DNA from 3 places in the Psychrobacillus sp. FSL H8-0483 genome. Region 1 is predicted to be linked to each of the others. Evidence: riboswitches for the same ligand, from Rfam matches in the RefSeq annotation. Region 1 holds a riboswitch; each other region holds the start of a gene.
What was found. Region 1 has a riboswitch for S-adenosylmethionine ahead of MHB48_RS02665 (methionine biosynthesis PLP-dependent protein). Riboswitches for the same ligand answer to the same signal wherever they lie in the genome.

Region 1 (4,344 bases):
TCATTTTTACGTCCTTATTTACCTTTTCTTCTATATTTACTTTTTCATCATTACTTGTCTTTTCTTCTATTCCTTTTTCGTTCTTATTTGTTTGATTCTTGGAAATTTCTTTTTCATGTTGCTTCTGGTTTCCAACTATTGCTTTATGACTGACGTTACGCATATGGAACATCGAAAATCGAACTACTTCTTCGTTCGATATAATGGTTACAAAATGTTCATTAACCTCATCCATTATACCCTCTAGCATTTCAGGTCCACCGCGGTTAATTTTTACCCATCGATATCTTAAGCATTCTAAAACACTCGCAAAATCCTTAGCCTGTATAAACTCAAAATCCTCTAACTCCATATCGAGTTTTACTAAATTTTTAGTGTTATGCGTTAAACTCTTGATGTGGTGTCTATTATAATAGACAATTCCATCCTCTTTAGTAAGCAACGTAATGTAATCCTTTTCTACTGCAAGTAGCTTACCGACACGGGATTCTGGACCTCCCCTATCTACTTTAACTATTTCATTAACGAAGAATAGCATCATATCGTTATCCATAATATCCCTACCGCCTTTTTTATTATTCTAGTATCTATATGTATCAAGGGATAACTAGGTAGGGATAAAAGCCCATTTAAGCATAATAGGCCAAGAAATTCGAAATTATTATGTTTAGAATTCGCCGATTCTGACTAGCAGAAACGACGAATGAGTAAAAATCTATTTTTTCGCTCTTATTTTTTATTTCCCTCTTGTTTTTTTGCTTTTTCATCATTTTTATTTGCATTTTCATCATCTTTGGATTTCTCAATTTTTACCCCGTAACTGATGTTACGCATATGAAACATAGAAATCCTAATAACTTCTTCGTTAGAAACAATTGTTATAAAATCGTCATGTACTTCATCCATAATTCCCTCTAGTGTTTCTGGGCCACCACGATTAATTTTTACCCATTTGTATTGTAAACCTTTTAATACACTCCTATAGTCTTTAGCTTGAATGAACACAAAATCCTCAGGAACTTGAAGATCAAGTTGTACCTCATTTTTTGCATTAATCGTTAAACTCTTAATGTGATGTGTATAATAATAAATAACCCCGTCCTCCGCAGTAAGCACTGTAATATGATCTTCTGCTGCTGCAAGTAGCTTACCGACACGGGATTCTGGACCACCTCTATCTACTTTAATCGTGGAATTAACTAGAGAATGCAACATCTCTTTATTCATTTACTTTTAACCCCCTTTTTTGTATTATCCATGTATCTATATGTCTTGGGGGAATTCAAGTAACGGACATATGCCTACTTTAAGATAATTGGATAAGCATTATTTTTCCTACTAATAGGTATACTAATTCCAGATGAAATCTTAATTACTACCAAGGTAACAAGAAGAAAGCAGGGAAAAAGAAAATTGGAAAGCAATGGTTTCTCTTATTCATCTGAGATGAAGTCTTAAATTTTCAACTTGTATTTGGATATTTACCATGGTAAACTGATTTAAATTAACATTTAGAAAATTTAATATTTATTTCTTATCTAGAGAGACGGAGGGATTGGCCCAAAGATGTCTCAGCAACCAGCCAATAAGGTGTGGTGCTAATTCCAATAGACGGTAACCGTCTTGAAGATAAGAGGACTAACTTCAGTATATTATTGGGGATTCTCTTCTTATTAGAGAATCCTCTTTTTGTTGGTCCGAAAGTATAGCTTTTCTACCTAGTAACTATCCAGACCCCAGCACCTATTAATGAGAGCACTGAAAAAGTGGTGTTCTAATAAAATTCCTAATAAATATCCGCTAATTGGATTTAGCACAGCTCTGTTCGCTTTCCCACAGGAATCTCACGCCGCCGTGCTTAATCCTATAGTACACAGCATCGTTACATCAAATATGAGTTTTTCAGTGCCCTCCTAATACTCGTGTGGTTACTCGTTTCTGTAGAATGTAGCTACACTGGCTGGGTAGTCGCCTCATAGCAGTAATAGGCACTTACGATTTCTTATTTTAATAGTAGAGGATGAATAGCATTGACTAAAAAGAGTATAGAAACACAGTTAGTTCAATTAGGTAACCACAGTGATGCAAAGACTGGTGCAGTTAATCCACCGATTTATTTATCCACCGCATATAAACATAACGGACTTGGTCAGTCTACAGGCTATGACTATACACGTACTAAAAACCCTACTCGAGCAATTTTAGAAGAAGGAATTGCAAAACTGGAAGGTGGAGATGCTGGTTTCGCCTGTAGTTCCGGTATGGCAGCCATTCAATTAGTATTATCTCTCTTCCGTTCTGGAGATGAATTAATCGCTCCAGAAGACCTTTATGGCGGGACGTATCGTTTGTTTAATCAGTACGCAAATTCCTACAATATTCATACTACATATGCAAAGTTCGAATCCGTAGAAGAAGTGGAATCGTTACTTACTAAAAATACAAAAGCAATTTTTATTGAATCACCTACAAATCCCTTAATGCAGGAAATTGATATTCTTCAATATGCAAAATTAGCTAAGCAGCAGCAATTATTACTCATTGTGGATAACACATTTTTAACCCCCTACTTACAACGCCCTATTGAACTAGGTGCACATATCGTCATGCATAGTGGTACGAAATATATTGGTGGACACAACGACGTGCTTGCTGGCCTTGTTGTGACAAAAGGTTTGGAACTAAGCGAAAAATTACAAGCGAATCATAACGCTGCTGGTGCGGTTCTTTCTCCATTTGATTCATGGTTATTAATTCGTGGGTTAAAGACACTTCACTTACGAATGAAACAACATGACGCAAATGCAAAAAAAATTGTAAAATTCCTACAAAATGAATCAGTAGTTAAAGATGTTCTTTATCCCGGAAAAGGCGGTATGCTTTCCTTCCGCTTACAAAAAAGTGAGTGGGTTGGGCAATTCCTAGAAGGACTTCAATTAATCGTCTTCGCCGAAAGTCTTGGTGGAGTTGAAAGCTTCATCACATATCCAGCTACTCAAACGCACGCGGAGATTCCAGAAGAAGAACGTAATGCACGTGGTGTGGATAATAGTCTTTTACGCTTCTCGGTTGGCGTAGAGGAAGCAGAAGATTTAATCGCAGATTTGAAACAAGTTTTCACAGCTCTAGAAAGTGAAGTGAAAATATAATGAAGGGCCCTAATAAACATTTAGAAACTAGCCTAATAACCGCTTCGACACGAGGAGATTTTGAACAAAAAACTGGTGCAGTGAATGTACCGATTTACTTATCGTCTACTTTTCATCAAGAAAATTTCGACAGTTTTGGTCCTTATGACTATAGCCGATCCGGGAATCCTACTAGAGATGCATTAGAAAAAACAATTGCGGAACTGGAAGGTGGTACAAGAGGATTTGCCTTTGCTTCTGGTCTTGCAGCTATCTCCTCTGCTTTTATGTTGTTATCAGCTGGAGATCATATCGTCATCACGGAAGATGTATATGGTGGTACTTTCCGATTTGTCACGGAAGTATTGCCTCGTTTCGGTATTGAGCATACATTTGTGGATTTATCCAATTTAGAAGATGTTAAACACGCAATTAGATCCAATACAAAATTAATATATGTAGAAACCCCATCTAACCCACGCTTAGGGATTACGGATATTTCTAGTATGGTTGATTTAGCAAAAGCACATGATTGTCTTACATTTCTAGACAACACATTTATGACACCGCTCTACCAACGGCCGTTAGATTTTGGCGTAGATATAGTATTACATAGTGCTACAAAATTTCTATCCGGTCATAGTGATATTATTGCCGGACTTGCTGTTACCAATGATGAAGCGTTAGGCAAAAGATTAGCATTTATCCAAAACTCTTTCGGTGCTATTTTGGGAGCACAGGATTCGTATTCTTTAATTCAAGGCATTAAAACAACTAGTGTTCGTTTCGAGAAATCAACGGAATCTGCTAAGAAAATGGTAGACTATTTAGTTAATCATCCTTTAGTAGAAGAAGTTTTTTATCCTGGATTACCTACTCATCCAGGAAATGAAATCCATGCAAAACAATCTTCAAGTTCTGGAGCAGTGCTTTCCTTCCGTCTACCAGATAAAGCTACAACTAAAGCATTTGTTGACCATGTACAAATCCCAGTATTCGCTGTAAGCCTTGGGGGCGTGGAATCTATTCTTTCTTACCCTGCAACAATGTCCCATGCTGCAATGCCACAGGAAGAACGGGAAAAACGAGGAATTACAGATGGGCTTCTTCGATTCTCTGTCGGTGTAGAACATGTAGATGATTTAATCGCAGATTTCGAGCAAGCACTTCAAGCAGCTACAGAACAAAAACAGAAAGTTGGAATTTAACATGACAA
Region 2 (4,344 bases), 380 kb from region 1:
AGAAATCCCATCGATTCCAACAACTCTTACGTCCTTCCAGTTTGGCTGCTTACCAAAAGCAAGTGCACTTAAAATCATTAGCTTTCGGAATGCATCTTGACCAGAAATGTCGTTATACGGATCTGCTTCTGCATAACCAAGGGCCTGTGCTTCCTTTAGCGCATCGTCAAACTGGCATTCATCTAAACGCATTTGCGTTAGAATATAGTTCGAAGTTCCATTTAAAATCCCTTGAATCTTCTTCACCGAATTCACTTGAAGTAAATTTTTCAGTGTTTTAATAACCGGAACCCCACCTGCAGTAGTCGCTTCAAAGCCGACAAAGACACCACGTGATTTTGAGCGTTCTTGTAGTGGGATACTATATTTAGAAAACATCACTTTATTTGCCGTAATAACGTGACACCCATTGTCAATCGCTCTACATAAATAGCTATACGCTGGTTCTTCATTGACTATAGCTTCAAAGACAACCTGAAGGCCAGGGATATTCATAATATCCTCGAAATTATCTGTCACTAGTACGCCAGGCGTTTCTGGTCTATCTTTCGATAAATTATTAATTAGAATGGCACTAATTTCAATATCCAATCCTAACGAGTTTTTTAAGTCTTCTCTTTTTTCATTCACAATATGATAAATCCCTTGGCCAACTGTTCCAAAACCTAAGATTGCTGCTTTTATTTTCGCCATACTTTCTCCTCCAAATGAATCTGCACAATTGAGTTCAAATATTCATATTCTAATAAAACACCAACCGAACATTGATTGACTATTTTACATATTGTAGACTATTTTCTCTCAACTAACAACAAAATTCTATCTAGAGAGGACATTTGTTTTTCCTACAAGTACTTTATCAAGTGCATTTTGCAAGTCTTCCACTGCTTCTAACCCTACAGACAAGCGAATTAAGTCCTCTGTAACACCTGATTTCACTAAGTCTTCAGGAGTTAATTGTTGGTGTGTGGTAGATGCAGGGTGAATAATTAACGATTTTGCATCACCTACGTTTGCTACATGCGACCAAATTTCAATGTTATCGATAATATGTCGGCCAGCTTCTTTTCCACCCTTTACCCCAAATGTAAGAATAGAACCAAAGCCATTGTATAAATACTTTTGTGCCAGTTCATAAGATGGATGCTCTTCTAATCCTAAGTAGTTAACCCATTCAACACCCTCGTGATTGGATAAATAATCTGCAATTTTTTGTGCGTTTTCATTGTGCTTAGGAACGCGTAGATGAAGTGTTTCTAACCCTTGAAGGAAAGAAAATGCTGCATCTGGGCTTAAGGATGGACCAAAATCACGAAGCAATTGAACGCGTAGTTTAATCGCAAATGCTACGGTAGGCACATCAATGCCATATCGCAAGCCGTGATAGGTTACGTCTGGCTCTGTGAATCCAGGGAACTTCTCTGAATCCCAATTAAAGTTTCCTCCGTCTACTACTACTCCTCCGATTGTTGTACCGTGACCACCAATCCATTTCGTCGCAGAGTGGATGACTACATGAGCACCATGTTTAATCGGATTCGAGCCATATGGTGTTGCGAATGTATTATCTACTAAAAGAGGAACTCCTACTTCATTTGCAATCGCTGCCACTTTTTCAACATCTAACACGTTCAAACTTGGGTTACCAATAATCTCAGCGAAAAATCCTTTTGTTTTTTCTGTAACTGCTGCTCGGAAATTTTCTGGGTCTGTGGAATCTACAAATTTAACTGTAATTCCGTAGCGTGGCAATGTATGTGCAAATAAATTAAAGGTACCGCCGTACAAGTTTTCCGCTGCAATAATTTCGTCTCCTGCTCCCGCAATATTCAAAATAGAAAATGCAATTGCTGCCATTCCTGAAGAAAGGGCAACTGCTGCTGTTCCACCTTCTAGTAGAGCAATTCGCTGTTCAAAAACATCTACAGTAGGATTTGTAATACGAGAGTAAATATTACCAAATTCTTTTAAAGCAAATAAATTTTGTGCGTGCTCTGTGTCACGAAATACAAAAGAAGTCGTTTTGTGAATTGGAACTGCTCGTGAACCTGTTACTGGATCTGGTTGTTGACCACCGTGTAAAAGAAGTGTTTCTGGTTGAAGATTTGTCATTTGAATTCCTCCTAGAAAGTAGTTTAGATGGATACTTCGGAGTCGGGAGAGGATTGAGAACAAACAAAAACCCCTCTTCAATTTAGAAGAGGGGTGCGATTTCGCATGTTCCTCCTCTTATCTTCCAAATTCGTAACCTGAATTTGTAGGATGTAGCACCTTTCCAAGTTTAGAACTTGTTGGTTGCCGGGCATCGTAGGGCCTAGTCCCTCCGCCACTCTTGATAAGAGTATTAGATTATTTTTCCATCTTGTTACACAGTATATGATTCTATTTATCTGTTCGTCAAGTGTTTTTCACAAAAATTCTGAAACTTCTTTGTACTTGATACGTTTAATATAGTGGAATACTTTTTAGGGAGTGACATACGATGGTAATTTGGAGTATTAGCATCATAGTAATTAGCTATTTAATTGGAGCTATGCACGGTTCAAAGGTAGCCCAATTTTTTAGTGGAGTGAATATAAAAAAAGAAGGCTTAAAAAACTCTGGTGCCTCCAATGCAGCAATTGTTCTTGGAATGAAGTACGGGATGTTAGTTGCAGCAATCGATATTTTAAAAGGTGTGTTCGTTATTATCGGTGTTCGCTTTTTTACAGAGCAATTTGCTACTTTTTCAATTATCGAGTTGGATTTATTACTTTATCTAGCTGGTGCCGCAGTCATTTTAGGACATAACTTCCCCATTTACACTCGTTTTAAAGGTGGAAAAGGGACTGCATCCATTATTGGTGTGCTTCTGGCTATTCATTGGCCTATTGGGCTAATCGGTCTTTTATTATTAATTGGTGCTACTTTTTTAACAGATTATTTATTAATTGGTGTATTTGTATTTTACTTTGTATTTGTGGGTGCTTCTATTTGGACTGCAGATGGAGTTGCACCAATTGCGATTGCTGCACTTTTATTATTCATGGCGTCTATTTTGCATATCGAAAACTTCCAACGCTTAGCTAGGAAAGAAGAGCCAAGGATATCTGCATTTCTAAGGAAAAAGAAGACTTCCATGTAAATGAAATGGGTGATTTGCATAAACAAAAAGAAGAGGTGGATTGTGCTTATTCCTTTATTAGTGATTGCTTCTAGCGGACTCGGTATGTGGATGCTTACTAGTAAATGGATCAATGATGGACTGGAACCTAAAGCAGATGGCTCGAATGAATACGCCATCGTTCTTGGTGCCAAAGTGAAGGAAGGCAATATCCCTTCCCTCGCGTTACGTTATAGATTGGAATCTGCACTAACTTATGCTACAGAAAATCCGCATGTGAAGCTTGTATTGTCTGGTGGACAAGGACCGGACGAAGACATCGAAGAAGCTGCGGTCATGAAAGCTTTTCTATTGGAGCACGGAATAGCGGAAGATAGACTCATCGTAGAGGATCAATCTACTTCTACTTATGAGAATTTGCTATTTTCTCAAAAGCTCCTACCGAAAAACGTAGAATCCGTAACGATTATTACAAGTGACTACCATTTACAACGTGCGAAAATTCTTGCAGAAGAGATCGATTGGGACGCAGATGTTGTAGCAGCTAAGACACCAAAAATTAGCGAAATGAAGTCGCGTTTACGTGAACGCGCTGCATTACTGAAAACCTATATTGTAGGGAAATGACTCCGAATGTGTACGTTTGGGGTCATTTTTTTGTCGTGTTCATTTCCGTCCGGACTGCTCTCGTTTGGACACGCCGGCTCTTGCATAGACATGGTGAGCTCTCGTAAGAGTGGAATCGCTCTCGTTCGGACGCAGTTTGTCTAGTAAAGGATGATATTTCAACCTGTAAATAAGACTGTATTAACTCATTCAAAAAAGACTTCCAATTCCTCGGAAGCCTTTCTACTTCAAATTTTCTTCGTATGGTACCCCCTCTCCCCATATGGCTGTAATTGTTCCATCCATTTTTCCAAGAGCTTTTCTAGTTCTTTCTTTTCAGACGTGGAATGATTTTTAGATGGTTTATATACTTCTATTTGCTCGATTTCAAATGCTTCTTTACCGAATTGTTTCCAATCTTCTTGGAGTAATCGATTGGTATGCGTTCCTGTTTCTAACGTGAATTTGGTGCCATTTAATGTTTTGAAGTTTCGTGTAGAAGCGACAAACTTTTTTCCGTTTTGTTTATTCGTGATGACATAGATGCCACCTTCTATTTTAATTTCTTTATACTCTTGTTTTAGTTCCTTTTTTCGCTCCATTTTTTATCCAATCCTCTACTTTAGTTTTTCACC
Region 3 (4,344 bases), 1.2 Mb from region 1:
AAAACTCTCATATTCTCTTTGTCATATTGAATCATGTTCTTCCCCCGATTCTTTTGTAGCGAGTAAATTGACGATTGTTATTAGTCTCAAATATGTATAGTGAGGACGAAATTCGCTATTCCAATCCATAAAAAAACACCCCTCATGATGAATACTATTCGTCATAAGGGGTGATATATCCTTTTATTCACCTATGTTCTCGTTTAAAAATGCTAATAAGTCTCTGGTATTTTCTGCTGCTACACCATGTGCTATTGGATAGCTTTTAAATGTAACATTCGCTCCCTGTTCGGTGAAATAGTCTTTACTTGCAACTCCCCATTCAAATGGTAGGATATTATCTAATTCACCATGTGAAATAAATGCATTCAATTGATCAACGGGTTGTCTTACATACTCTTTCTTTACAAAGGCTGGAATATATCCACTTAGTGCAACTATTCCTTTTATTTGTTTACCCATTACAAGAGCTAAAGTTTGAGATAATATTGCTCCTTGGCTAAAACCAAGTAGATACACTTGCTCCCTATCTACTGAATATTCTTCTATTGCCTCTTGGATAAATGTTTGAAGATCTTTGATAACTTGATCAAAAACCGTAGGATGTGGTTTACCAAACCCTTCAATTGTAAAAAATGCATATCCAGGTGGCTGGCTAATTGGCCCACGAATACTAAAAATATGACATTCCTCTTTTAAACTCGATACAAGTCCTACTAAATCATTTTCATTGCTACCCATGCCATGGATTAAAAATAGTGCAGGATATTTTTTATTTTCATCGGTCGTTTGTGGTGCACTATGAATATAAGTAAATGTTGTGTTCATATATATCTTCCCTTCTTTTAAATTCAACTAATCATAGCATTTTGTTCATTTACCTAACTAATCATTTGTCTTACAAACTTTACTGCTGACAAACTTGACCAACTGGCAACCTCTATTGTCGTCTTCGCGGTGGGGTTTGTCGTCTTGGCCTCTTGTTTTGTCGCGTTCATACTTAAGTTTGTCTCGTTAAGTGCATCACTTGTCTCATTTAGGATTATTCTTCCAGCAATAAACCTATTACACTATAAACACATTTGAACTTTTTACATTAAATGGCTTAATGAGACCAATTCACCCGTAATCGAGACTAATACCATAAACCCGCAACCAATTCAAATAAAATCGAGACCATTATCAGATTTCACACAAATGAAAAAGAGCTACCCTACATCGGATAGCCCCATTCATCATTATTCCCACTCATATGGTGTTGCTTGGTATACATAATAGTTCAACCAATTCGAAAATAATAAGTGCGTGTGCGAGCGCCATGAATTCGAAGGTTGCTGTGTCGGATCATTTTGAGGGAAATAGTTAACCGGTAAATCTATTTCTATTCCTTTATTCACATCACGTACATATTCTTCTGCCAGTGTTGTGGCGTCATATTCTAAGTGACCGGTAATCATAATATGCTTCTCATCGTTTGAAATAATGAGGAATACGCCGGCGTCGTCAGAAATCGAAAGGAGATTAAGACGAGGATCAGCTTTAATTTTCTCAAAAGAAACGGATGTATAACGTGAGTGTGGCACATAGAAATGGTCATTAAATCCACGAACTAATTGGACGGTTGGATCAGACAAACGGTGACTAAACACACCAGAACATTTCTTTGGTAATTCAAATTTATCAATACCATAATGATGATATAAAGCAGCTTGTGCTCCCCAACAAATATGTAATACAGAAGTGACATTGGTTTTCGACCAATCCATTATTTCTGTTATTTCATTCCAATAATTTACCTGCTCAAATTCTAATTGCTCTATTGGGGCTCCTGTAATGATCAATCCGTCATACTTTCGATGCTTTATTTGTTCGAAGGTTGTATAAAATGTGTCTAAATGTGTTTTACTCACGTTTTTCGATTCATGAGTGGCAGTGTTCATGAATGTTACATTCACTTGTAACGGTGTATTACCTAGTAACCTTAAAAGTTGTAATTCTGTTTTTTCTTTTTCGGGCATTAAGTTCAAAATGATAATATTAAGCGGACGAATGTCTTGCCCAAAAGCACGGTCCTCATCCATGATAAATATTTTTTCCTCTTTCAGTAATTCAGCAGCTGGTAATCGTTTTGGAATATTAATTGGCATAACATTCTCTCCTTTGATTTAAATAATAAAAAACCTCTTTTCTCAAGGATAAGAAAAGAGGGTAAATGAATCGCACTCAGTTCTTATCTTTCAAGACAAAAAATCTTGTAGGAGGTAGCACCTTTCTGACTAAGTCAGAGGTTGCTGAAGCTTCACAGGGCCATATCCCTCAGCTTCTCTTGATAAGAGTATTAGTTTATGTACTGGTTTATTAATCTAGTAAATATTAGCACACTAAACATAATATTTCAACAATTAAAAATAATCAAAACGAAGAAAAAGAATTCTCTAACAGATATTCTACTAGAAAGGTCTTTCTTTTATCTCTATTATTTTCATGTGTTAATTTCCATTGTTTTAAGTGATAGCTCGCTCTTGTACTTATGAAAGTAGTTCAAAAACAATACCATTTCCACTTGGATCTATTGTAGTAAATGACTGTTCCAGTTCATTCACTTCCACATTATTTTGATTTAACTTCTTTTAAAGCTTCTTTATTCGGAAGTACGAGTGTATATACTTTTAATCCAAGCCATCACGAACGACGCGTGAGCCGTGGTGATGAGTTATCGCTCACCCCGCGGAAAGCTCCGCCTATAGCGAGCGGGAATTCAACTATACTTTATTCCTTATTTATGAAATTAACTCATTTTAATAAAAAATCCCTTTCTATAGAATTTCTCTACTAGAAAGGGATATCGTTTGAAGTTTTCTGCTTTTCCTAATTGACTACAAGTTCTGATAAAAAATATTCCTCAATTTCCTCCCAATTGTTTAGTCGGTTGTATTTCGTTTCCGATATATTATGTGGAGCAGTATACAGAATTCTTTTTCCAGTAAATGTATCTAAATTACTTGGAGTGTCATCAATTAAATAATCAGCTAAAATAATGCTTTTATCACCACAGAAAACAAAATTCTTTTCATTCAGGAAGGGAAAGTGCTTTTTCAGCCACTTGTATTTTGGTGCTAGAGAAGCCGGAAATTCCATTGCAGCTGTAACGATAAAAACATCGTATTGCTCCATCAATTTCCTGATGGTTTCTTGGCTTCCCTCCATCACCTCTAGCTCAAGAAAAAAAGATTCTTGGGCTAAATAACAATTTACCTTGCTTTCAAATCGAGGATCAAGTTCCACGAGTAACTTCCCTTGTAAATGCTGTGGTGTATATTCTGTTTGATATTCAGCGTTAAATAACTGTAAACATTTTGAGCTAAATGCAGAAATCACTTCATCCATATCGATTGCAATTCGTTTCATTCTTCATTCTCCATCCATTGTTCAACTAATGCTTCTAATTGTTGTTCTTGTTCGTTTTTAGTTGTAACTAACTGTTCATATTGTTCCCAATCATTTTCCGATTGTATTTGTTCTGTCAGAAGCTTGATTTCTACCTCTAGTTGCGCGATTTTGTTTTCAAGTGATTCATCTTGCTTTGTTTTATGCTTAACAGGTTTCTCTTTTTTCTTTAGTACTACCTCTTTCACTTCCACTTGTTTTAACTGTAACGCATCCCATTTTGCACGAGCCCATTCGTACGGTCCTTCAAAGGTTGTGAGCTGTCCCTGATCTAACCAAGCTGTTCTCGGGAACAATTTGTTTAAAAAATATCGATCATGTGAAACAGCTAGTATGGTGCCTTGAAAGTCATCTAATGCATCTTCTAAAACTTCACGGGAATCAATATCTAAATGATTGGTTGGCTCATCTAACATCAAAAGGTTAATATCTTGGTGCATGAGCTGCGCGAGACGAAGACGCATTCGTTCTCCTCCACTTAAATCCCCTACCCGTTTAAAAACATCTGGTCCATAAAACATGAACTTTGCTAGAATGTGACGAGCATCACCTTCGAACACATTTACCTCACTTCGAAATACGTCGATTAGTCGAGCTTTAGGATTTGAGATTTCAAAGTGCTGGGACAAAAATCCTACACGAACATTACTTCCTAGTCGTGCAATACCTGCGTCAATTGGTAATTCCCCACGTAATATATTTAAGATTGTCGACTTTCCAGTTCCGTTGCGTCCGACAATAGCGAGACGGTCTTTCCAGTACACATGTAAATTTGCATGTTGCAGTAGCATTTTCTCACCGAATGATTTACCCGCTTCTTCCATAACCACTACCTCTTTGCCACTTCTCGGAGCAGCTTCAAAGGATAAATTCATTTTTTTAGGATCTATTAGAGGC

Region 2: linked by a shared signal. The riboswitch ahead of MHB48_RS00905 (O-acetylhomoserine aminocarboxypropyltransferase/cysteine synthase family protein) and the one ahead of MHB48_RS02665 (methionine biosynthesis PLP-dependent protein) in region 1 are both predicted to bind S-adenosylmethionine.
Region 3: linked by a shared signal. The riboswitch ahead of metA (homoserine O-succinyltransferase) and the one ahead of MHB48_RS02665 (methionine biosynthesis PLP-dependent protein) in region 1 are both predicted to bind S-adenosylmethionine.

Annotation. Positions count from the first base shown of each region.
Region 1 is NZ_CP152052.1:551,068-555,411, reverse strand. It holds gene MHB48_RS02675 (hypothetical protein) at 1-553, opposite strand, end outside; gene MHB48_RS02670 (hypothetical protein) at 730-1,227, opposite strand; SAM riboswitch class I at 1,532-1,636, shown strand; gene MHB48_RS02665 (methionine biosynthesis PLP-dependent protein) at 2,031-3,149, shown strand; gene metC (cystathionine beta-lyase) at 3,149-4,336, shown strand.
Region 2 is NZ_CP152052.1:173,209-177,552, reverse strand. It holds gene MHB48_RS00910 (homoserine dehydrogenase) at 1-693, opposite strand, end outside; gene MHB48_RS00905 (O-acetylhomoserine aminocarboxypropyltransferase/cysteine synthase family protein) at 820-2,112, opposite strand; SAM riboswitch class I at 2,227-2,342, opposite strand; gene MHB48_RS00900 (glycerol-3-phosphate acyltransferase) at 2,483-3,124, shown strand; gene MHB48_RS00895 (YdcF family protein) at 3,167-3,730, shown strand; gene MHB48_RS00890 (GIY-YIG nuclease family protein) at 3,958-4,311, opposite strand; gene MHB48_RS00885 (DUF2087 domain-containing protein) at 4,332-4,344, opposite strand, start outside.
Region 3 is NZ_CP152052.1:1,796,658-1,801,001, reverse strand. It holds gene MHB48_RS08465 (MBL fold metallo-hydrolase) at 1-35, opposite strand, end outside; gene MHB48_RS08460 (alpha/beta hydrolase) at 184-828, opposite strand; gene metA (homoserine O-succinyltransferase) at 1,239-2,147, opposite strand; SAM riboswitch class I at 2,228-2,336, opposite strand; gene MHB48_RS08450 (5'-3'-deoxyribonucleotidase) at 2,869-3,408, opposite strand; gene abc-f (ABC-F type ribosomal protection protein) at 3,405-4,344, opposite strand, start outside.